One region of the Shewanella sp. TB7-MNA-CIBAN-0143 genome, then DNA from elsewhere that is predicted to be linked to it. Evidence: predicted binding sites of a transcription regulator. Region 1 holds the regulator's gene; each other region holds the start of a gene.
The links. The regulator MetJ, encoded in region 1, represses methionine synthesis genes. The targets are predictions, from matches to a motif close to TAGACGTCTAGACGTCTA.
Positions count from the first base shown of each region.

Region 1 (3,288 bases):
GCTCTTCTTGCCACAACTGACCGCTGTCACGCAGGCTCAATAATTTGTATAAGAAGTTAGTCGTTTTTCCGGCGGCGGATACCACAACTAAATCATCACTCTGACCATGCGTAAGTAGAATATGTGCAACACGGCGATAGCAATCTGCATCCGCTAAACTTGAACCACCAAACTTATGTAAATGACTTCGCGTCATTACTGACTCCTTAAACAACTACGACTTTTGTTGCGACTGCTAGACTTCTATTTTGAAACCAATAGTGTTGCAAGTGCATGTTTTGCTATTTTACCCAATTTGGTCGAAACCACAGCTAACTTAAACTCGAATTAAGCTGATTTTATCGCGGCAACAGCTGCTAGGCCTGCTTGAATATCGGCCAAGAGGTCATCTGCATCTTCAATACCGACAGATAGTCTCAATAAAGTCTCTTTAATACCAGCCTCTTGCCTTGCTTGTGGGTCCATTGCTCTATGGGTCATGGTGGCCGGAACGGCGACTAAACTTTCCACTCCGCCTAAACTTTCGGCAATACTAAACAACGACAGCGCCTTTAAAAATGCCACCACTTCCGCTTCGCCGCCAATTAACTCAAAACTTAACATAGCACCAAAGCCTTGTTGTTGTTTTGCCGCAATTTCGTGACCTAGATGGTCTTTTAAACCCGGATAATACACCTTGGCCACCACATCACTGGCGCTGAGTAACTCAACAATCTTTTGTGCATTACGTTGATGCTCACGAATTCGTACCGCTAAAGTACGTAAGCCTCGGAGGGTTAAATAACTGTCAAATGCTGAACCCGTAAGCCCAAGAGTATTTGACCACCAATGTAACAACTCACCCACTTGAGGATCTTTAGCCACTACCGCTCCACCGACCACATCGCTATGACCATTGATGTATTTGGTGGTTGAGTGAATAACAATGTCTGCACCTAATAATAATGGCTGCTGTAATATTGGTGATAAAAAGGTGTTATCGACTGTCACTAGCGCGCCAACGTCATGGCAAGCGATACTAATGGCATTAATGTCTACCACCCGCAATAAAGGATTCGATGGCGTTTCTAACCACACCATTTTCGGTTTTTGAGCTATCGCTTTGCTCAGCGCTTGCGCATCAGTTTGATCAACAACCAATAACTTAAATTGGCCTTTTTTGGCCAAGTTAGTAAATAAGCGGTAACTGCCACCATAACAATCGTGCGGCACAACCAATAAATCCTCTGGGCCAAGTAAGCTAGTCACCAATGTAATCGCCGCCATGCCGGTACATGTCACCACGCCGGTAGCACCTTGCTCGAGTTTGGCGAGTGCGTCACCTAAAATACATCGAGTAGGATTACCCGAACGACTGTAATCAAACTCGCGCGGATTATTGTGGCCATCGAATGAATAATTGGTCGATAAATAAATCGGTGGCACGATAGCACCATGTTGTGTGTCTGTTTCAATACCTTGGCGAACGGCCAATGTGGCGTTTTGATGCTTAGTCATGGTGACTCCTAAAATTTCACAAACACACAAAGAGATGTCTAGACGTCCAAATTTACCTAAGAGATCCCCATCCGTCAACTTAAATAGACGTTTAGACGTCTAAACATCAAGAAATCTATTTGCAATCGGGATTAAATAGTAGCAATAATTTGACTAGAGATTGTAACGGTTTAAAATCTGCAGCGTATTTATCGTTAAGGGTAAGTTAATGACTGAGTGGAATGGCGAATATATCAGCCCATATGCCGAGCACGGCAAAAAAAATGAACAAGTAAAAAAAATTACGGTTTCTATCCCTTTAAAAGTATTAAAAGTACTGACGGATGAGCGGACGCGTCGCCAGATAAATAATCTGCGCCATGCAACTAACAGTGAACTGCTATGCGAAGCATTTTTGCATGCGTACACAGGTCAACCATTACCTTATGACGGTGATCTATCAAAAGATCAGCCTGATAGCATTCCAAGTGAAGCGAAAAAGTTAATGGATGATATGGGTATCGAGTGGGAAGAGCTCGAATAATTCACTGATTAGTCAATACCTCACAGACTTTGAAACGACCCTAATAAGAAGTCGTCATGTTTTTAAAGAGAACTTATGATGTCATTTATCGATCCAACGACCTTGATACTGGCATCGATTATCGTGTTTTTTGGCGCGCTAACCCAAAGCTTAATTGGCTTTGGGTTAGCCGTTGTTGCTAGCCCGCTGCTGTATATTGTTAATCCTCAATTAGTTCCTGTTCCTATTATTGTTATGGGCTTTGCCATTTCTGCAATGACCTTATTTAGAGAACGCGGTCACCTACAATTTAATGGTTTGCAATATGCCTTACTCGGGCGGATCCCTGGGGGGTTTTTAGGCGCTGGATTATTGCTGTTTGCCCCACAAGCCATACTAGGCTTAGTGATTGCAGGCATTGTGTTTATTGCTGTTATTCTTAGCATTTTTCGCTTTACCGCCCCCATTAATCGCCTCAGTTTATTTATCGCTGGGGTATTTTCAGGCATATTTGGCAATATCGCTGCTATCGGTGGTCCACCAATGGCCATTTTGCTTGCAGGCCAAGACCCAGGTCAGTTTAGAGCGGCATTATCTGCCTTTTTCGTGTTTAGCTCATTAATTGCCTTAGCTATTCTAACCATCGTCGGCTTAGTTGAAGTGAAGCATTTATGGCTATCACTGCTATTATTGCCTTCAGTCGTTGCTGGTTATCTTGTCTCAGGTAGATTAATTGGCCGCGTTGATAAAGATAAAACCCGCATAGTCACCTTAGTGTTATGTAGTATTAGTGCCACTGTATTAGTGATTATGTCGACCAACACGTTAATGAGCTAATCAGCTATTCTGCACCTGTAAACAAAACCAGCCATCAATGGGCTTGATCTCAAATGATGATTAATAATCCCTCTATTTAGTAAAAACCTGCTTATCAAAAGTCTATTTCTCAACTAAAAATACCCATAATAAGAATCAAAAAAACCTCTTTTATCTCCCCTAACAAACTCATCATCTTTACGCAATAGATCCACATCACACTAGTCCATTAGATTTCTTTCAATTAACTTTTTTTCAATTAGATTTTTCTCATGGATATGATCTACTTCAAATTAACACTACTCACTTTTAGGTAACATTGTTTACAGCAAAGAAATAATTAAATGCTGTTAATGCACAACCCTAATAAGCCCGACAGAGGACAAAATGATGAACACTTACATTAAAGTTGGTATCGCAGTTGCAATGGCATTATCACTTGGCACCCAAGTGATGGCCGCAGATGGTGGTAA
Region 1 is NZ_JBEOPL010000006.1:119,791-123,078, reverse strand. It holds gene AAEY97_RS06920 (bifunctional aspartate kinase/homoserine dehydrogenase II) at 1-196, opposite strand, end outside; gene metB (cystathionine gamma-synthase) at 328-1,497, opposite strand; gene metJ (met regulon transcriptional regulator MetJ) at 1,706-2,020, shown strand; gene AAEY97_RS06905 (sulfite exporter TauE/SafE family protein) at 2,096-2,836, shown strand; gene AAEY97_RS06900 (c-type cytochrome) at 3,203-3,288, shown strand, end outside.

Region 2 (3,288 bases), on a different contig from region 1:
AGACAGTTACGTGCTAACAAACCTTGCGCTTAACTATACCTATTCAGGTTGGAATGGTAGCTTACGTGTAGATAACTTGCTTGATGAAGATTATGCTGGCACTGGTTATTACTCGGCTTATGGCAGTGGTTATTATTCTGGTACTGGTCGCTCAATTAGACTGACTGCGGGTTATCGTTTCTAGATTATCTTTTTTTAGCGGATAACCTTTCGAAAGCCAGTAAACTATTACTGGCTTTCGTTTTAATATATCGTTAAATTAATGAATAAAGTGATTTATTCTAAGAAAAGGTAATTGATGAATATGACTAATCTTGAGCAACAAGTCCTTACTCAAGTTCAAGCTATTATTGGCAATGAAGAGCAAGTCATTGGTCGTCGTGGCATATTAATTCCATTAAAAAAATCTCTGATTAACGAAGCAGATATTCGAGTCGTTATCGATATCATTTCAGCTGATCCTGCTTTGGCAGCACATTTATTGTTACGCAGTAATACCGCGCAAACAGCAGGTGTCATATCAACAAAAAGCCGTAGTGTAAAAGATGCCTTAATCCGTTTGGGCCAAGTGAACATTTATCGCTACGCATTTTCGTTTTACCTTAAAGAAAGACTTGATGAACTTTCTGAGCCTTACAAAAAACTGGTTCAAGGCTATTGGGCATTAAATGAAACCATTGCGGTGGATTGCATACAACTGTTACGTGAAGACAACGACATTGGTGTAGGCACTAAAATCGATGCGGATGAAATGCAAACATTAGCGTTGTTTAGTGTGTTTGGGCAGGTGATTGCGTTAACCGCTTTTGCTTATTTAAATGCTGAGTTGTCTCGACCAGTATCGTTAAAAGTATTGAAGTCGCTTATTGATAAACAACAACAGCAGTTATCGCTCGAAGCATTTGCGTCATTAGGGCTAGATGATGATTTACGCGAAGAATTTTTGATTGCACATAACTTACGCCAAACACAAAACCCTGATTCTCCAGGACTTGTGCTTCGACGCGTACTGTCTAAACGAGGTTTATTAATCAACCCGTTGTAGATTTATGCCTTCACTTGCTACCAGTTCGAGCCACTTTTGGATTAAATTTGCATTAGTGGCATCGCGACGATAGGCCCCAAACAAAGGACGTTTTAGTCCTTCTGTTCCTAATTTTACCGCAGTAAGGCTTAGCCCCTGACTCTCTCGGATAGACCAAGTTGGTAGGGTTGCTACGCCATCATTACAGGCTACTCTTTGTAACAGCATAGAGGTTAAATCGCATTGCTTTTGCTCGCCAGGTTCAATACCCGCGGGCTCTAAAAAGTGTTTGTATATGTCTAAACGCGCTAAAGGCACGGGGTAACTAATTAAGGTTTGCTTTGCCAATTGCGCTGGCGTGACAAACGCTTGTGCCGCTAATGCGTGATCACTAGCAACGACTAACTTTACTTCAAAATCAAATAGATGCTGATATGCGACGCTATGTCCTGGCACAGGATCAGATGTTAGCACTATATCTAAACTCCCTGTCTCCAACGCATTGAGTGAATCAAATAAATGACGGCTCGAAATGTCAATTTGAGCTGCTGGCGCATGCTGTTTAAATTGCTCAATAACGGGCATTAACCAACGAAAACAACTGTGGCATTCAATGCCGAGCTTAAGCTGTTGGCTTTCACCTTCTAAACCGCGTTTAAGATCTGACTCGGTTGCAATCACTTTCGGTAAGATTTCTTCCGCTAAATTCAGCAGACGTGAACCTTCGTGAGTAAACGTTAACGGTTTACTTTTACGAACAAAAATAGTTGAGTTAATTCGTGTCTCTAACTCTTTTATTTGATGAGAAAGCGCCGACTGGGTTACAAACCGTTTTTTAGCTGCACCCGCTAAACTGCCACTTTCCTTTAACGCCATCAAGGTGCGAAGGTGTCTAAGCTCTATCATTTTCTCTCCACATGAATCTTGCTCAACTAGCTGATGAAATCAATTCGATTGCTTGACAGCAGAGTAACACAATAAACTTCTAGACGTCCAGACGCCTATGTAGCTTTTCTACATAAATGGCTATAAATTTTTGCTCAACGAAAAGGAAAGCAGTATGAAAATTTCAAGTTTAGGATTTCCCCGCATAGGACGTCAGCGTGAATTGAAGTTTGTTTTAGAACGTTATTGGCGCGGTGAAGCAACATTAACGGAGCTGAAAAACGTTGCCAGTGAATTAAAACGCACTCATTGGCAGTGGCAAGCAGATGCGGGTGTTGAATTACTGCCAGTAGGGGATTTTGCTTATTATGACCAGGTGCTAACCCTGAGCGCGACCTTAAATGTGATCCCCGATCGTCATCGGGCCACTCAAGCTGATGGCAGCCCAGCCGCTGTCGATATTGACACCTTATTTCGCGTGGCTCGTGGCCGTTCGCAAAGCGGTCAACATGCGTGTGCGGCAGAAATGACCAAGTTTTTTAATACTAACTACCATTACCAAGTGCCAGAACTAAGCGCTGATCAAACATTTGAGATTGCCTTCGAACAATTGTTTGATGAAGTCACAGAAGCACAGCAATTAGGTCATCAAGCAAAACCTGTGCTGCTCGGTCCGGTGACGTATTTATACTTATCTAAAAGCCTTTCTGAGTTTAATAAGTTGACGTTGTTACCGCAGTTATTGGTTGCCTATCAACAAATTTTGTCTCGTTTTGCTGCCCAAGGTGTGAGTTGGGTACAGCTTGATGAACCGGTATTAGCGGCAGACTTAACCGATGAGTGGCAGCAAGCCATTAGCCACAGTTATCAAACGTTAGCGCAACAAAAGCCAGCATCATTAAAGGTTTTACTCGCCAGTTATTACGGTTCTATTGCCCATCATCAAGCATTGGTGAGTGCATTACCGGTTGAGGGGCTACATCTTGATTTAGTCACCGCGCCAGAACAGCTTGATGTGTTTGTTAATGCTTTAGGCGTTCAGCAGGTACTTTCTGTTGGGGTGGTTAATGGCCGTAATGTGTGGGCTGCTGATGTTGATGTGATTGCACAGAAGGTAACCGAGTTAGCGACCACGTTAGGCGATCGTTTGTGGATTGCACCTTCATGTTCATTGTTGCATTGTCCTGTGGATGTCGAGGTTGAAAGCCAATTAATTACGCCATTACTTGGCCAATTAGCTTTTGCGAAACAAAAATTATTTGAACTTAACGAAATTCATCAATTAATCGTTGAGCAAGGTTCAGCAACTAGCCAAGCTATTATTGATCGTTGCCAGCAACGCCGCTTGGCAAAAGCTGCCGCAGCTAATCAACAGGTTG
Region 2 is NZ_JBEOPL010000001.1:69,013-72,300, forward strand. It holds gene AAEY97_RS00285 (TonB-dependent receptor) at 1-184, shown strand, start outside; gene AAEY97_RS00290 (HDOD domain-containing protein) at 305-1,045, shown strand; gene AAEY97_RS00295 (LysR family transcriptional regulator) at 1,028-1,930, opposite strand; gene metE (5-methyltetrahydropteroyltriglutamate--homocysteine S-methyltransferase) at 2,085-3,288, shown strand, end outside.
Region 2: a site for MetJ is predicted at 2,003-2,020, ahead of metE (5-methyltetrahydropteroyltriglutamate--homocysteine S-methyltransferase). Genes of this name have one in related genera too.

Region 3 (3,288 bases), on a different contig from region 1:
CTTCTTCAAACTTTTCTTCTTTAATTAAGCGTAAAAACTTAGCCGAACCGGTCACGTTAGCGCGCTCACCGACGTTAACAAATAACGAGTTTTTGTCGATGGTGAGTGGCTCTAGGCCCGATAAACGACACGCCACAGGTATATCTGGTATCTGTCTTGGTTCGTGTCTGAGCACCGCTTCACGAATAGCACTAATGTGTGCGGGTGTGCTGCCACAACAACCGCCGACAATGTTGAGCATGCCTTCTTGCGCCCATTGATTAATGACTTCGGCCATTTCTTCTGGGGTTTCATCGTAGCCACCAAATTCGTTGGGTAAGCCAGCATTTGGGTGGGCAGAGACATAACATTCGGCAATACGTGACAATTCTTCAACGTACGGGCGCAGCTCTTTTGGTCCTAGGGCGCAGTTAAGGCCAATCGATAACGGTTTGATATGGCGCAAAGAGTTATAAAACGCTTCGGTGGTTTGGCCGGTTAATGTACGACCAGAGGCGTCGGTAATAGTGCCAGAGATCATAACGGGTAGGCGATCGCCAAGTTGATCGAATACTTTTTCAATCGCAAATAGGGCGGCTTTGGCGTTTAAAGTATCAAAAATGGTTTCAACCATAATGATATCGGCGCCACCTTCAATTAAGGCGCTGGTGGATTCTACATAAGCGTCGACTAATTGGTCGAAACTGACATTACGAAACCCTGGGTCGTTAACGTCTGGACTGATAGAGCAAGTACGGTTGGTTGGGCCTAATACACCGGCCACATAACGTGGTGAACCTGTTTGCGCTGCCACTTCGTCGGCAGCTTGGCGGGCGACTCGGGCGCCAGCAAGGTTAATTTCAGCGGCCAGCGACTGCATGTCGTAGTCGGCCATGGCAATGGTGGTGGCGTTAAAGGTGTTAGTTTCAATAATGTCGGCACCGTTTAGCAGGTACTGAGTATGAATATCTTTAATGATTTGCGGTTGGCTGAGTACTAATAAGTCGTTGTTGCCTTTAACATCGCAATGCCAATCTTTAAAACGCTCGCCACGATAATCTTCTTCTTCCAACTTATAGTCTTGGATCATGGTGCCCATGGCGCCATCTAAAATCACAATACGCTGCGCTAACAATGCATTAAGTTGTTTAAGTGTTTGACTGTAAGAAGTCGATTTCGCCATAACAGTTACCTTTTTATCACTATGTTGCTTGATACCTTGATTGAGATAAGCATACCCTTATTTTTACAATAGTAGGGCGATAACATCATTGCTGTGCACAAGTGTTGTAAATAACAGTTATACACAACGGTTGCTTTAACCGTTGCAGGCAATTGCCTTGGACAATTACTGCGTACAATGATTATCTTCTAAATGATTATCTTTTAAGATAGTATTTTAGACATATAAACGTATAGACGTCCATAGTACGCGAATTTTTATCACTAGAGCAAGGCTGAATTAAATGAAACAAGCCAAGATAATATTAATGCGCCATGGAGAATGCGAAGGTGGGGCAATATTTCGCGGCCAAACCGATGTAAAGCTCACCGACACTGGAATGGCCCAAATGCAGCAAGCGTTTGCTGAACTGCAATATCCAATTAGCCATGTGTTTAGTTCGCCATTGCAACGGTGTCAGCAATTCAGCCAGCCTTTAACGCAGCGATTAACATTACCGTTAACGACGATACCAGCACTGCAAGAAATTGATTTTGGTGTCTGGGATGGGCAATCGTTTGATGCAATTTATCAGCAAAACCCAGGTAAATTTGATGCTTACTGGCATAACCCATGGTTGGCTGATAGCACGCCTGATAAAGCCGAGTCGGTAAGCGATTTTGCTGCGCGAGTAGAAGCCGGGCTCATGAGCGTGGTTAATGAACTGTGGCGCTCACGTCATCAGCAGCACTCTTGTTTACTGTCTATCGACGAACAACAAGGGCAAAGCTTGCCGCAAACTGCTCAAGCTGTCGATTGTCCCCATGCGTTAGTGGTTACTCACGGTGGGGTGATGCGTTGCTTAATGGGCTATGTGCTTAAGGTTGGCCAATCTAGCGGATTATTCGCTAACCTAGCGATCCCCTATGCTGCTATTATGGTGCTCGATGTCTATTGGCCTGATGATGTTGATAAGGTTGACGCTTTTCAAGCGACAGCAATGAATAGCAATACCGCTGAAGTGAGCTTTACATTACATTGGCCGTAACACTTCATTGGCTGAGCGTTATAACCATAGTGTCATTATTTTTGCGCCATAATTTGCGTAATAATTTGCATAATAATCTGCGCCATAACGTGCGTAGTCATTAGTGTCACAATTTGCATAGTTATCAGCGCCGTTATTTGAATAGTTATTTGCGTCATAATTGTCGTAATAATCTGCGTCGAAACCATAGTGCCTTTCAAGGTATTGGGAATTGGGATAAGCCCAAACTGTACCCGCAACTGTAGATGTACCCATCGAATATGGGGACATAAGTCAGATACCAGCTTTGAATCGCCTCAATATCCATGCCTAAGCGGGTGACTTAGGGGAGTTATTAAATAGATGTTTGTGTTAATTAATTGGACATGGCGGGCTAACTTTCATGTCTGAATCTGTATTAGATGTAAATCATCTTTTTTGGCAAGTCGATAATAAAACGATTCTTGCGGACATTCATTTCAGTTTGCCTAAAGGCCAGATGCTAGGACTAATTGGTCCCAATGGCGCAGGCAAGTCGAGCCTGTTACGCTGCTTATATCGCTATATTGTGCCGACCAGCGGCGATATTGAGATATTTTCTAAACCCATCAGTGAGTATTCCTCTAAGTTGTTAGCGCAGAATATTGCTGTGGTGCAACAAGATACCCCGCATTATTTTGACATGACCACCGAGCAATTAGTGTCGATGGGGCTTACTCCGCATAAAGGCTTGTTTGACTCAAACACAGCCCAAGACCGTGAACGTGTGGTGAGTGCCTTAACCAAAGTTGGATTACAGCAAAAAGCTCAGCAACAATATGAACTGTTATCTGGCGGTGAAAAACAACGTGCCCTAATTGCCCGCGCCATTGTGCAACAGCCGCATATTCTTATTTTAGATGAACCGACCAATCACTTAGATATTCGTTATCAAATTCAAATTCTTGAACTTGTTGCATCTTTAGGCATCAGTGTTATTGCTTCTATACACGATCTGAATTTAGCCAGTGCAATGTGCGATAAATTACTGCTACTCGACCAAGGACGATTAATTGCTAAAGGTACCCCAACAGAAGTGCTAACCGAGCGACAAATTAGTGACGTGTTTGGTGTGTGCTGC
Region 3 is NZ_JBEOPL010000001.1:123,925-127,212, forward strand. It holds gene metH (methionine synthase) at 1-1,162, opposite strand, end outside; gene AAEY97_RS00510 (histidine phosphatase family protein) at 1,446-2,189, shown strand; cobalamin riboswitch at 2,372-2,492, shown strand; gene AAEY97_RS00515 (ABC transporter ATP-binding protein) at 2,572-3,288, shown strand, end outside.
Region 3: a site for MetJ is predicted at 1,388-1,405, ahead of metH (methionine synthase). Genes of this name have one in related genera too.